Regions from separate parts of the Azonexus caeni genome, predicted to be linked through region 2. Evidence: predicted binding sites of a transcription regulator. Region 2 holds the regulator's gene; each other region holds the start of a gene.
The links. The regulator sigma-54, encoded in region 2, starts transcription at its own class of promoters, with help from an activator protein. The targets are predictions, from matches to a motif close to TGGCACGCTTNCTGCTNA.
Positions count from the first base shown of each region.

Region 1 (4,038 bases), on a different contig from region 2:
GTCGAGCGCGGCCAACTTGCACAGGCGCTGGCGGGAATCGGCGATGCGGCCGAGACGAAGCAGGACGACGCTGGCCGCCTTCAGCGCTAGCAGGTAGAAGCGCAGCATGCCGAAGGAGCTGGCGGCGGCGGCGGCCAGCCGCGTTTCGTCGATACGCTCCCAGGCCGGCAGGCCGAGCCGGCGGCCGGAGAGCTGCATGGCGAGTTCGGCGACCTGCAGCGCGTCTTCCAGACGGTGCTGGTAGAAGTAGTAGCGGTAGATGCCGACCAGCACGGTCAGGCTGTCCGGAGCCAGCAGGTGGGCGCGCAGCAGCGACAGTTCGGCGGCCGGTTCGCCGTATTCGCTGGCCGCCTGGACAAGGAGCGCGGCGGCTTCAGCCGCCAGCGGCTCCTCGAAGTACAGCGTGTCGTCGGCGAAATCGAGCAGGTCCATGTCAGTGCATCGCCTCGCTCTCGCAGCACAGGTCGCCGGCGCTGCAGGTCTGGCAGTCGCTGGCGGTGTGCGGCGCCGGTTCGTGGCGCAGCGTCGCCAGTTCCTTTTCCAGCGTCTCGATGCGTTCGATCAGGCAGGCGATCGAGCGTGCCACCGGGTCGGGCAGCACGTTGTGTTCGAGGTCGATGCTGCCCGGCTTGCGCGCGGCGCGGGTATCGACGATGCGGCCGGGAATGCCGACCACGGTGCGGTCGGCCGGGACGTTCTTGACCACCACCGAGTTGGCGCCGACGCGGACCCGCTCGCCGATCGTGATCGGCCCGAGAATCTTGGCGCCGGCGCCGACGACGACGCCGTTTTCCAGCGTCGGGTGGCGTTTGCCCTTGCGCCACGAGGTGCCGCCCAGCGTGACCCCGTGGTAGAGCGTGACGTCGTCGCCGATCTCGGCGGTTTCGCCGATCACGACGCAGGCGCCGTGATCGATGAAGAAGCGGCGGCCGATCGTCGCCCCCGGGTGGATGTCGACGTTGGTCAGCATGCGGGCGAAGAAGGAGAGGAAGCGCGCCGCGTAGCGCCAGCCGCCATGCCACAGGCGGTGGGCGACGCGGTAGGCGAGGATGGCGTGCAGGCCGGGGTAGGTGGTCAGCACCTCGAGCGTCGAGCGGGCCGCCGGGTCGCGTTCGAAAACGCAGGCGAGGTCTTCACGGAGCGTGGCGCGCAGGCCCGGTGCGGGAACGGTGGGGGCGGTCATGGTCAGGGTGTCAGACATGGAGCGGGCTCCTGAGGGAGGCGAGCAGGCCGATCAGGTCGGCCGTCTCGGGCGGATGCTTGTGGCTGGCGACGAAAGCGCGCACCTGCGGCAACAGCGCCTGCGCCTGGGCTTCGTCGAGGTCGACGCCGAGGCCGGCATAGACCACCTGCACGGCGCGCGAACCGGAATGCTTACCGAGCACGATGCGGTGCGCCTGGCCGACTTCCTGCGGGTCGAAACCCTGGTAGTTGTCCGGATGCTTGAGCAGGCCATCGACATGGATGCCGGCTTCGTGCGTGAAGGCGCCAGCGCCGACGACGCTCTTCTGCCAGGGCACGGCACGCCCGGAAGCGCTGGCGACGAGCGCCGAGAGCGCCGGAAAACCGCGCAGTTCGACGCCGGTTTCGATGCCGTGCAATTTCTTCAGACCGAGCACGACTTCTTCCAGCGGCGCGTTGCCGGCGCGTTCGCCCAGCCCGTTGACCGTGGTGTTGACGTGCGTCGCGCCGGCCTTGCAGGCGGCCAGCGTGTTGGCGGTGGCCAGCCCCATGTCGTCGTGCGCGTGCATCTCGATTTCGAGGCCGGTATTGGCACGCAGGCGGGCGATCCGGTCGAAGGTGGTGAATGGCTCAAGGATGCCCAGGGTGTCGGCGAAGCGCAGGCGACGGGCGCCGCTGCGTTCGGCCACTTCGGCCAGCGCGCAGAGGAAGTCAGGGTCGGCGCGCGAGGCGTCCTCGCAGCCGACGCCGACGTCGAGGCCGAGGTCGCGGGCGGCGCCGATGTACTTCGGCAGTTCGCGCAGCAGCCATTGGCGGTCGCGCTTCAACTTGTAGGCGAGGTGCTGTTCGGAAGCCGGCACCGAGATATCGACCAGGTGGGCGCCGAGGTCGCGGCAGGCGGCGATGTCCTCGGGGTGCATGCGGCTCCACACCATCAGCTTCGGGTTGAGGCCGAGGCCGGCGACGGCGCGGATCGACGCGCGCTCTTCCTCGCCCATCGCCGGGATGCCGACTTCCAGCTCGGGGACGCCGATGGCGTCGAGGCGGCGGGCGATCGCCAGCTTCTCGTCGAGCGAGAAGGCAACCCCGGCGGATTGCTCGCCGTCGCGCAGCGTGGTGTCGTTGATGGTGATGAAGGGCTGGGTCATGGATGGCTCCTTGCTGCTTTATTAGCAAGCCCGGTGCCAGCTTTTATATTGTTGATTTAATTGAGTTATTGTTTTTCTTTGAGTGACATTGTCAATGTCATGTCGTGATTCCTACACGGCGCCGGCGGTCAACGCGACGACGCCCCGGCCGGGTCACGACCGGGGCGTCGGTGGCGGGTGGTCCTATAGCGTGTAGGGCGCGTGCAGCCAGTGGCGGACCACTTCCAGGTCGCGCGGCGGCAGGTAGGCATAGCCGTCGAGTGCGTCCTCGATGACCGCCTGCGCCACCCAGTGCGGGACGGCCTTGCTGGTCAGCATGTGGAAATACCAGGCCATCGGGAAGCCGACGCCGCGGTCGAACTGAGTCAGCGCCTGGTGCAGTTCGAGCTGGCGGGTCGTCGCTGCCGCGCCGAAAGTCGGCGGCTCGCCGGCCAGGGTGGCGATCGGTTGGGCACGGATGATCGGTTGCTGATAGCGGTCGAGGTGTTCGCGGGTGGCGATCACCCAGTGGTTGCTGTAGGCGCTGGTCTGCCCGGCGCTGCTCTTGGTCCAGTCCTCGAACATGCGGTGGATCGGCGCTGCTTCCGGTTTCTGGACCAGCATGCGCTGCAGCAGGGCACCGATGTGCTGCAGGCGGCGGAAAGTGTAGAAAGGCAGATCGAGCGGCTGCAGTTTCTCGCTGCCGCTGCGCGGATCGGTCAACTCCTCGAGCGAGCCCGGCTCGCCGACAAACAGGCGGTGGGCGCGCATTTCCTGGAGATCCTCGATTTCGAGCAGGAGGAAGTCTTCGTGGGCGTCGCCGACGCAGGCGGTGAGGTAATGGGTCTGGCCGACCAGACGGGTGGCGTAGAGTTCCTGGTCGGCGTAATCGTCGACCAGGAGGTCGATGTCGCCGTCGCGGGCGGCGAGTTCCTGTTCCAGCCAGGTCTCGAGATTGTCGGAAACGCGTTCGCCGCTGCCGTCGACGACGCCGCCCAGGCGGTACCAGCCGCCGCGGGCAAAGGCGTGGCGGAATTTCCAGTCTTCCAGCGCCGTGTCGAGCGCCTTGACCAGCGCCGTCGGGCCGGCGCTGACCGTGGTCCTGGCGCAGGCGCCGGCAATGGCAGGCGACAGCGACTTGCAGTATTCGGTCCAGGCGGTGCTTTCCTTGCTCATGTTCTTTCCTCGGGGCGGACGGCGGTGGTGGGGCTGAGGCGGGCGAGGGCGGCGGCCCGGACTTCGGGTTCCGGGTCGTCGGCCAGCGCGGCCAGTTGTTCGGGTGGGACGTTGTCGATGGCGGCCAGGCGCACCCACCACTCGGGGTCGCCGAGCAAGGCGATGGCGAGGCCGGGCAAGGCGCGCTCGGCGACCAGCGCGCGCACTTCCGGTTCCGGGTCGTCGGCCAGCAGGTGCAGGGCGAAGGCTGGCAGGCGGCTGGCGACGACCTTGCGCACTTCGCGTTCCGGGTCCTTGGCCAGGCGCGAGAGCTGGCCGTGCGGCAGGCGGCGGGCGACGGTGGCGCGGATCAGGTAGTCGGCGTCGTCGATCAACTGTGGCAATTGTTCTTCCGGCAGGCGGGCGGCCACCGACAGGCGGACTTCGCGGTCGGGGTCGCTGGCCATCGCCGCCAGTTGGTCGACCGGCAGGCGGCTGGCGACGACGCGGCGAACGACTTCGTCGCTGTCGCTCTTGAGGCGGAAGATGCGGTCGACCGGCGCGTGGCGTGCGG
Region 1 covers NZ_JBKJAD010000020.1:51,112-55,149, forward strand. Annotated here, with positions in the region: gene ACLIIZ_RS16560 (hypothetical protein) at 1-432, opposite strand, end outside; gene cysE (serine O-acetyltransferase) at 434-1,201, opposite strand; gene nifV (homocitrate synthase) at 1,194-2,330, opposite strand; gene ACLIIZ_RS16575 (hypothetical protein) at 2,514-3,485, opposite strand; gene ACLIIZ_RS16580 (4Fe4S-binding leucine-rich repeat protein) at 3,482-4,038, opposite strand, start outside.
Region 1: a site for sigma-54 is predicted at 2,352-2,369, ahead of nifV (homocitrate synthase). Genes of this name have one in related genera too.

Region 2 (4,038 bases):
CGACAGCAGGTCACTGAACAACTGGCCGAAACGGCGTTCGCCGATGCGCATCGCCCAGTCGTACTCGGCCTGCCCCATGACCTGCAGGCGTTCCGGGTGGATGATGTTGATGTGCCCGACGACGTCGGCGCCGTAATTGCTGGCCGCCTTCAGTTCGACCCGGCGGTCGGCGCGCTGACCGACCACCCAGTTGAACAGCAACTGCTCGCGGTTGTCCTGATATAGCTGCTCAAGGCTGATGTGGCGCACGGCGCGGAATCAGGATTTCTTGAACAGGGAGAGAACGGTCGCTACGTCGGGAGCTGCCAGCAGGGCTTCGCGGAAAGCGCGATCGGAGAAGCGTTGCGCCAGCTCGGACAGGATCTGCAGATGTTCCTCGGTCGCCTGTTCCGGTACCAGCAGGACGAAAAGCAGGGTTACCGGTCGGCCGTCCGGCGAGTCGAAGGGAATCGGCGTGGCCAGCCGGATCAGCGCACCAGCCGCCTGTTTCAGGCCCTTGATGCGGCCGTGCGGGATCGCGATACCCTGGCCGAGGCCGGTGGAGCCCAGCTTCTCACGGGCAAACAGGCTGTCGAAAATCTGCGTACGGGCCATGCCGAGACGACTTTCGAAAAGCATCCCGGCCTGTTCGAAAACACGTTTCTTGCTGCTCGCATCCAAATCAAGCAGGACCTGGTCGGCAGTCAGAATGTTGTCTAAGGGGTTCATGGGAGAGTGTTGAAGCAAAGAGACCGCAGCCGGAAACGACTGCGGTCAGGGCCGGCTTATTCGCCTTCTAGGTGCTGCGACGGCTTTTCACCACGGTGGTGATCCTGCACCTTCTGCTTGTATTTCTGGACCTGACGGTCGAGCTTGTCGAACATCGCATCGATCGCCGCGTAGAGATCGTCGCCGGCTTCCTCGACATGGATATCCTTGCCCGGCACGTGCAGGGTGACTTCCGCCTGCTGCTTGAGCTTTTCAACCGAGAGCACGACGCTGACGCCGGTAACCTTGTCGAAGTGACGCAGGACGGGTTCCAGCTTGTTCTCGACGTATTCGCGCAGCGCCGGGGTGACTTCAATGTGATGACCGCTGATTTGCAGATTCATTTTTTCTCCTCTCTCTACAGGGTCTTTCGTAAATTGACCGGCGGGATGTTCAACGATTCGCGGTATTTGGCGACCGTGCGTCGGGCAACGACGATTCCCTGCTGGCCTAGTATTTCGGATAATTGACTATCCGACAAGGGCTTCTTGCCATCCTCGGCCGAAATCAATTGCTTGATCAGGGCACGGATGGCGGTGGCAGAACAGGCACCGCCAGTATCGGTGGATACGTGGCTGCCAAAGAAGTATTTGAGCTCGAAAATTCCCCGCGGCGTCGCCATGTACTTCTGGCTCGTGACGCGTGAAATGGTCGATTCGTGGAGACCGAGCAGGTCGGCGATCTCGCGCAGGACCAGCGGCCGCATCGCGACTTCGCCGTGCTCGAAGAACTGGCGCTGGCGGTCGACGATGGCCTGGGTGACGCGGTGGATGGTCTCGAAACGCTGCTGGACGTTCTTGATCAGCCAGCGCGCTTCCTGCAGCTGGCCGCTCAGGTTGCCGTTGCCGCGCCGCTGCTTGGCGAGGATTTCCGCGTACAAACGGTTGATACGCAGGCGAGGGTAGGCATCGGGGTTGATGTAGGCCGTCCACTTGCCCTTGAGTTTCTTGACGATGACATCGGGCGTGATGTAACGGGCTTCAATCTGCGAATAGCCGGCAGCCGGCCGCGGATTGAGGCTGGTGATCAGCTCGTGGGCGCCCTTGAGGATTTCGTCGTCGCAACCGGTGAGCCGGCGGATCCGCGCAAAGTCACGGGCAGCCAGGAGTTCCAGGTGCTTGTCGGCGATGGCCATGGCCAGCGTCCGCTCGGCGCAATCTTCCTCGACCTTGAGCTGCAGCAGCAGACACTCGCGCAGATCGCGGGCGCCAACACCGGTCGGATCGAAGTTCTGGATGTGGCGCAGGGCGATGTCGAGTTCTTCGAGTTCGACTTCGTACTCGGCGGGCAGCGTTTCCCAGAGTTCCTCGAGCGGCGTCGCCAGGTAACCGTCGTCGTCGAGCGCCTCAATCAGGAAACGGACCAGACTGCGATCGCGTTCCGACATCTGGGTCATCCCCAGTTGCCAGCCGAGATGCTCGCGCAAGCTGACATTGGCCGCGTGACTGTCCTGCGGGTCGGTATCGTCGTCCTCGTCGCGCCCGGCGCCGGTAAAGGTGCCGGCATCGCTCGACCAGCGGTCGTCGTCGACGTCGTCAGGCGTCATCGGCGGCTCGCCCTGGACGTCCTCGCGGCTTTCCGGCGCAGCAGTGTTATCCGTCTGGCTCGTCTTGTCCGGTGAATCGAATTGCTGGGCGGCCGCGTACGATTCCGTCGGGCCGTCGTCGTCACGCTCCAGCATCGGATTTTCCAGCAGGTAGCGTTCGATCTCCTGCTGCATCTCGACCGTCGACAGTTGCAGCAGCTTGATCGACTGCTGCAGTTGCGGCGTCAGGGCGAGATGTTGCGAGAGTTTGAGCTGGAGAGCCGGTTTCATTGCGGAAATGGTCTGGTCACGAAGAGGTCAAAGCCGGAAATGTTCACCCAGATATACCTTGCGCACGCTTTCGTTGTCGACAATTTCTTCCGGCCGTCCAGAAGCCAGGACATGGCCGGCATTGATGATCACCGCGTGATCGCAGATGCCGAGGGTCTCGCGAACATTATGGTCGGTAATCAGGACGCCGATGCCGCGTTCCTTGAGGAAACGGATGATTTTCTGGATTTCCAGCACGGCGATCGGGTCGACACCGGCAAAGGGTTCGTCGAGCAGAATGAAGCGCGGGTTGGTCGCCAGCGCCCGGGCAATCTCGACGCGCCGCCGCTCGCCGCCGGAAAGCGCCGCCGCATTGACGTGGCGGACATGGCCGATGTGCAGTTCGCTCAACAACTCCTCAAGACGGGCAGCGATCTCGGTGGGCGACAGCTTCTGCAGTTCGAGCACCGCCTGGATGTTTTCCTCGACGTTCAACTTGCGGAACACCGACGCTTCCTGTGGCAGATAGGAGAGCCCGAGCCTAGCGCGGGCATGCATCGCCTGATGCGTCAGGCGCTCCTCGTCGATATAGACCTCGCCGCCGTCGGCGACCACCAGCCCGACGACCATGTAGAAGCAGGTAGTCTTGCCGGCGCCGTTCGGGCCAAGCAGACCGACCACCTCACCTGACCTGACTTCGAAGGAAACATCCTCGACGACGGTCCGCGCCTTGTAGCGCTTCTTGAGGTTATGGGCGGACAGGGTGGCTGACGGCAGGCTCATTCGTCTTCGACTCCACGCAGGACATGGCGGATCGCTTCATGGGAAAAGCCGCGATACTGCAGGAAACGCGTCTGTTTTGCACGCGCTTCCGGTGTTTCCGGCGGCTGACCGAACTTCCTGGCCCAGATTGCCCGGCAGCGCTCTACTTCATCGCCCGCTTCCGGCAGCGCCGCTTCGATCTCGCTCTCGCCGATACCGCGCTGCTTCAGTTCCTGCCGCAGACGGGCATTGCCGTAGCGCCCGGCATGGGCGACCACGCGTTGCCTGGCATAGCGATCGTCGGACAGCAGCCCCTGCTGCTCCAGGGCATCGAGCACCGCCAGCAGCGCCTCGCCGGACTCGGCCTGGGTGGCCAGTCGGGCATGCAGTTCGGCCCGGCTGTGCTCCCGCCGGGCCAGAAGTTGCAGGGCGCGATTGCGCAGTTCAGTCATCTCCAGCGGCGGAACGGGTCGGCTTGAGCACCTTGGCGGCGGCGGCCTCGCGGATCTTGGCCTCGATTTCGCGGGCGGTTTCCGGATGGCTGCGCAGGAACTCGCGCGCATTGTCCTTGCCCTGACCGATCTTCTCGCCCTGATAGGCATACCAGGCGCCGGACTTGTCGATCAGCTTGTGGGCGACGCCCATCTCGACGATCTCGCCCTCGCGGGAAATGCCCTCGCCGTAGAGGATGTCGAAGATGGCTTCGCGGAACGGGGGCGACACCTTGTTCTTGA
Region 2 covers NZ_JBKJAD010000001.1:208,295-212,332, reverse strand. Annotated here, with positions in the region: gene hprK (HPr(Ser) kinase/phosphatase) at 1-249, opposite strand, end outside; gene ptsN (PTS IIA-like nitrogen regulatory protein PtsN) at 259-708, opposite strand; gene hpf (ribosome hibernation-promoting factor, HPF/YfiA family) at 765-1,091, opposite strand; gene ACLIIZ_RS00920 (RNA polymerase factor sigma-54) at 1,106-2,563, opposite strand; gene lptB (LPS export ABC transporter ATP-binding protein) at 2,591-3,325, opposite strand; gene recX (recombination regulator RecX) at 3,322-3,756, opposite strand; gene recA (recombinase RecA) at 3,749-4,038, opposite strand, start outside.

Region 3 (4,038 bases), on a different contig from region 2:
CGAATTTCACTTCCTCGCCGTAGATCGTGTAGTCCTTCTCGACCTCGATGATCAGCTCGGTGTCGGCCAGACGCAGGCGGTCGCCGGTCGTCGGGCCGAACATCTCGGCATAAGCCTGACGGGTAATCTTGTTCGCCATTACAGTGCTCCCTGAATCAGGCCACGGAAACCGTAAACCTTGCGTTCGCCGGCCAGCGCAACCAGTTGCACGGTGCGCGTCTGGCCCGGCTCGAAGCGCACGGCGGTACCGGCGGCGATGTCGAGGCGGTAGCCGCGCGCCGCTTCACGGTCGAAGCTCAGCCCGGCGTTGGTTTCAAAGAAGTGGTAGTGCGAGCCGACCTGGATCGGCCGGTCGCCGGTGTTGGCCACCACGAGGGTGATGGTCGGGCGGCCGGCGTTCAATTCGAGTTCGCCGGGTTCGGCGAGGAGTTCTCCGGGGATCATGGGCGCTCCTTTTTCAGACAATCGGGTTGTGGACCGTGACCAGCTTGGTGCCGTCCGGGAAAGTGGCTTCGACCTGGATTTCCGGGATCAGCTCGGCGATGCCGTCCATCACGTCGGCGCGGGTCAGCACCTGGGTGCCGGCGTGCATCAGCTCGGCCACCGTTCTGCCTTCGCGGGCGCCTTCCATGATCGCGCAGGTGATCAGCGCGACGGCTTCCGGGTAGTTCAGCTTCAGGCCCTTGGCCAGCCGCCGCTCGGCGAGCAGGCCGGCGGTGAAGATCAAGAGCTTGTCTTTCTCACGCGGTGTCAGTTCCATAACGACTCCTTCAGGTATTCCAGATTCGGGGCAGCACGGCCGGTCGGCCGCAGCCGGCCGGACGCAGGATTTTCCACAGTTCGGCAAACCACAGCCGGGCGGCTTCGCTGCTGTCGCCGAGGTAACGGGCGATCAGCAAACCGGGCAGGGCGGTGATGTCGTGTTGTGCGCCGTCGCCGGGCGTCAATGCGCGCAGCGCTTCGAGCAGGGCGGCGGCCTGTTGCGGCAGTTCCGGGAAGCTGCACAGCAGCGTGCCGCACACCGTCGCGCCGGCCCAACCGGCCGGGCTGGCGAACATCGCATCGTTGCCGGTAAAGCCGCCGCGCTCGACCCACAGCGGTTTGCCGGCGCGCTCGATGCGGTAGGACAGGTCGAAACGCCCGTGCGCGAAGCGCTCGCCAGCCGCCGCCCGACCCAGGCAGAGGATGTCCCAGCCGAGGTAGCGGCTGTCGGCGGCGAGCGAAACGCGGGTATCCATGCGGGCAATCGCGCCGTCGAAGACGATGCTTTCCTGCGGCAGCCATTCCAGCGTCGCGCCGGCAGCGACGTTCAGCGTCACCGTCTGCGACGCCGCCGCGCCGCCCGAGCGATACCACTTGCCGGCGCCCGGCGTGGTGATCTGGGCGTGACTGTTGGCGTCGACGGCAATGTCGATCGCCAGATGATCGCCGCCGGCAATGCCCGAGGGCGGATGCAGCAGCAGCGCCTGGCAGACCGCGTCGCCTTCCGGGTAGAGCGCCTTCTGCACGCGCAGCGGACCGCGATGGCGATTTTCGCGCAGCACCGTGCGGCCGGCGCGGGCGGCGAAGGCCAGGTGCAACTCGGCATGCCAGGCGGCGGTATTGTCGGCCTGGAAAACGGGAGGGCGCGAAGTCATGGGCGGATTATCCGGGAAGGGCCGGCGGCGGGGAATACGCAGGAGTACGCATAATCCGTATCAGTCGATCGTGCGGTGGCCGGGCCGAAGCGGTACATCTATCGGCTCCGGCAGCGAGTCGAGTTCCGAGTGGGGGCATTTTCAGCGGAGGTTTCCCATGCCCCACATCCAAGAAACCCGATCCCGCCCGCTCGACGGGCGCGCAAACCGCTACCGAGGTCGCGCCAGCGTTGAGAAGAGCGAAGCGCCAATGAGACACCAGCGGTCGACCGGGCCAACGGCATGAAAATGAAAAATGGCGCTGCGAAAGCCGGCGCCATTTTTAAAGAAACGGACAAGGGGTTTGACCGAGTCAAGCGCCCAATGTCTCGACTACGACAAACGTGAGTCTTCAGCCAGCCCGGCGTGATGCGACTTCTTCGAGCAGGCGGACGATTTCCTTGCGTCCAGGATCGCTTGGTAGCTCCTCCAGCTTCTTGCGGGCAAAGTCCAACGCGGTCATGCCGTTCGAGTCCTGCAAGTCGGCGCGAGCACCATGGCGCAGCAACAACTGGACGCGCGCCAGATCGCCTTCAATGGCCATCGCATGTAGCGCAGTCCAGTGCCGTACCTTTTCTTCTCCCGCATTGACGTCGACACCACGTTCAATGAACAAGGCGAGCATTTCCTCAGCTAACGCCGGATTCTCTGCCAGGACGGGAAACAGTGCGCCGCCATCGCGATTCAACTGCGCGATTTCCTCGGTCGTGAACGTTCGGCGCAGCAGTATCTGTCGGCACGTCCATGCGCCTGGTTCGCGTTCTACGTCCGCGCATGCCAATAACAGCGACGGAGATAACTGCAGTTTCTCGCGGACATATTCCCCGTAGAGTCCAATGACTGCGACCGCAATAAGGCCGATCCCCCAGCGTATTGCGCGTTTCATATTCATGTGGTTTCTTGCTACGCCAGAGTGACGGTCGTCGTGTCGCGCTTGAGCGCCACGTCGTTCGCGAAGGCGTCGAGTCGCCGGCGCAGGTTGCGCGCGATGTCTGCCCGAACGGTTTCGTAAATCTGCACATCCGCAAGGTCTTGCTCTCGCGTATGCCGCCACCAATGGCGTATGAAGTTGCGCGCCAGGCGCCTTGCCAAGGCCGGAATGTTCCGGTTGTTCCGCGTGACAGCGTGCGTCATCGTGTCCCAAAGTGCGCTCACATATCCCATCGCATATGAACCATCAATCGCCGCAATCAATGCCGTTTGTGCAAGTCGGCGGGTGTCGTTGGTGATGGTCAGGGTGTCGATGACTTCAGAAAAACTCGGCCAGAAGAACTTGAGAATCTGTCGTGTCTCATTTTCGTCATAGATGAGGTTGGCGTCAGGTATGTCTGGTATGGTGTGAACGATCGATCCCATGATGATTCTTTCCGCGAATGCGTTGAATTGGGTAAAAAATGCGCAAGGCATAATACCATCGGCGAATGGATATGCCATTCGCGGCCCGCGAAATAGCCATGTGTTTTGCCAAGCCAGGGCTCCCGCCCCGGCCGGAATGCTAATGAGGGAAACGCCCATGGCCTGGGCAATCTCGAACAGCGGCAGCGGACGATAACAGTCTGATCAGCGACGCCGCGCATATCGGCTACGACTACCTGCAGGAAAATCAGCGCGCAGATGCGGCAATGAGCCGGGAAGGGCGCCGGGAATACCAAGGATTGCGCAGGAATGCGCAGAATTCCGCCAAATCGGCAGCGTGCCGGGGCAAGCAAACGCTACACTGTCGGGTCAGGCAGCGAGTCGAGTTCCGAGCGGCGCCATTTCCAGCAAAGGTTTTCCATGTCCCCCATCCACGATCACGAACTGCTTCTCCTGCTGGCCGTTTCGCTCGCTGCCAAGCGCCGGCCGGCCGACCCGGCGGCCATCGTCGCGGCGGTCGAACTGATCCAGGGCAGCCTGCCCAGCGCCGCCGAGTTCGCCACTGCCTTCGCCAGCCTCGACGGCGCCGGCCTGATCGCCGGCGGCGACGATGGTGTCCGTTTGGCCCCCGCCGCCGAAAAGCTGATCGAAGCGCTGCCGGCGCGCGGCGACAACGCCCAACGCCTGGCCGCGCTGCGCAACCTGCTCGCCGGCTACACCGCGACGACGCCGGAAATCCCCGTCGCCATTGACGCCTCACCCTGGCAGGCCGCCCTCCAGTCGCACCGCGCCGCCGCCGCCGGCCCCGCCGCCAACCTGCTGATGCCCAAGCCGAAAGCTGAAACCCAGTCGCGCCCCGGCCAACGGGCGCGCAAGCCGCTGCCGAAGTCGGGCAAGTCGCGCCAGCGCTGAATTCCGGGGGCGCCAGGAGCGGGCCGGGCGGGCTCGCTTCACCGCAACCCGGCCGGCAGGGATGACGCATCGCCGCCCTTTGCCGCATCACCGG
Region 3 covers NZ_JBKJAD010000022.1:65,267-69,304, forward strand. Annotated here, with positions in the region: gene ureC (urease subunit alpha) at 1-139, opposite strand, end outside; gene ACLIIZ_RS17395 (urease subunit beta) at 139-444, opposite strand; gene ureA (urease subunit gamma) at 458-760, opposite strand; gene ACLIIZ_RS17405 (urease accessory protein UreD) at 771-1,637, opposite strand; gene ACLIIZ_RS17410 (ankyrin repeat domain-containing protein) at 2,029-2,568, opposite strand; gene ACLIIZ_RS17415 (hypothetical protein) at 2,580-3,191, opposite strand; gene ACLIIZ_RS17420 (hypothetical protein) at 3,453-3,944, shown strand.
Region 3: a site for sigma-54 is predicted at 1,683-1,700, ahead of ACLIIZ_RS17405 (urease accessory protein UreD). Genes of this name have one in related genera too.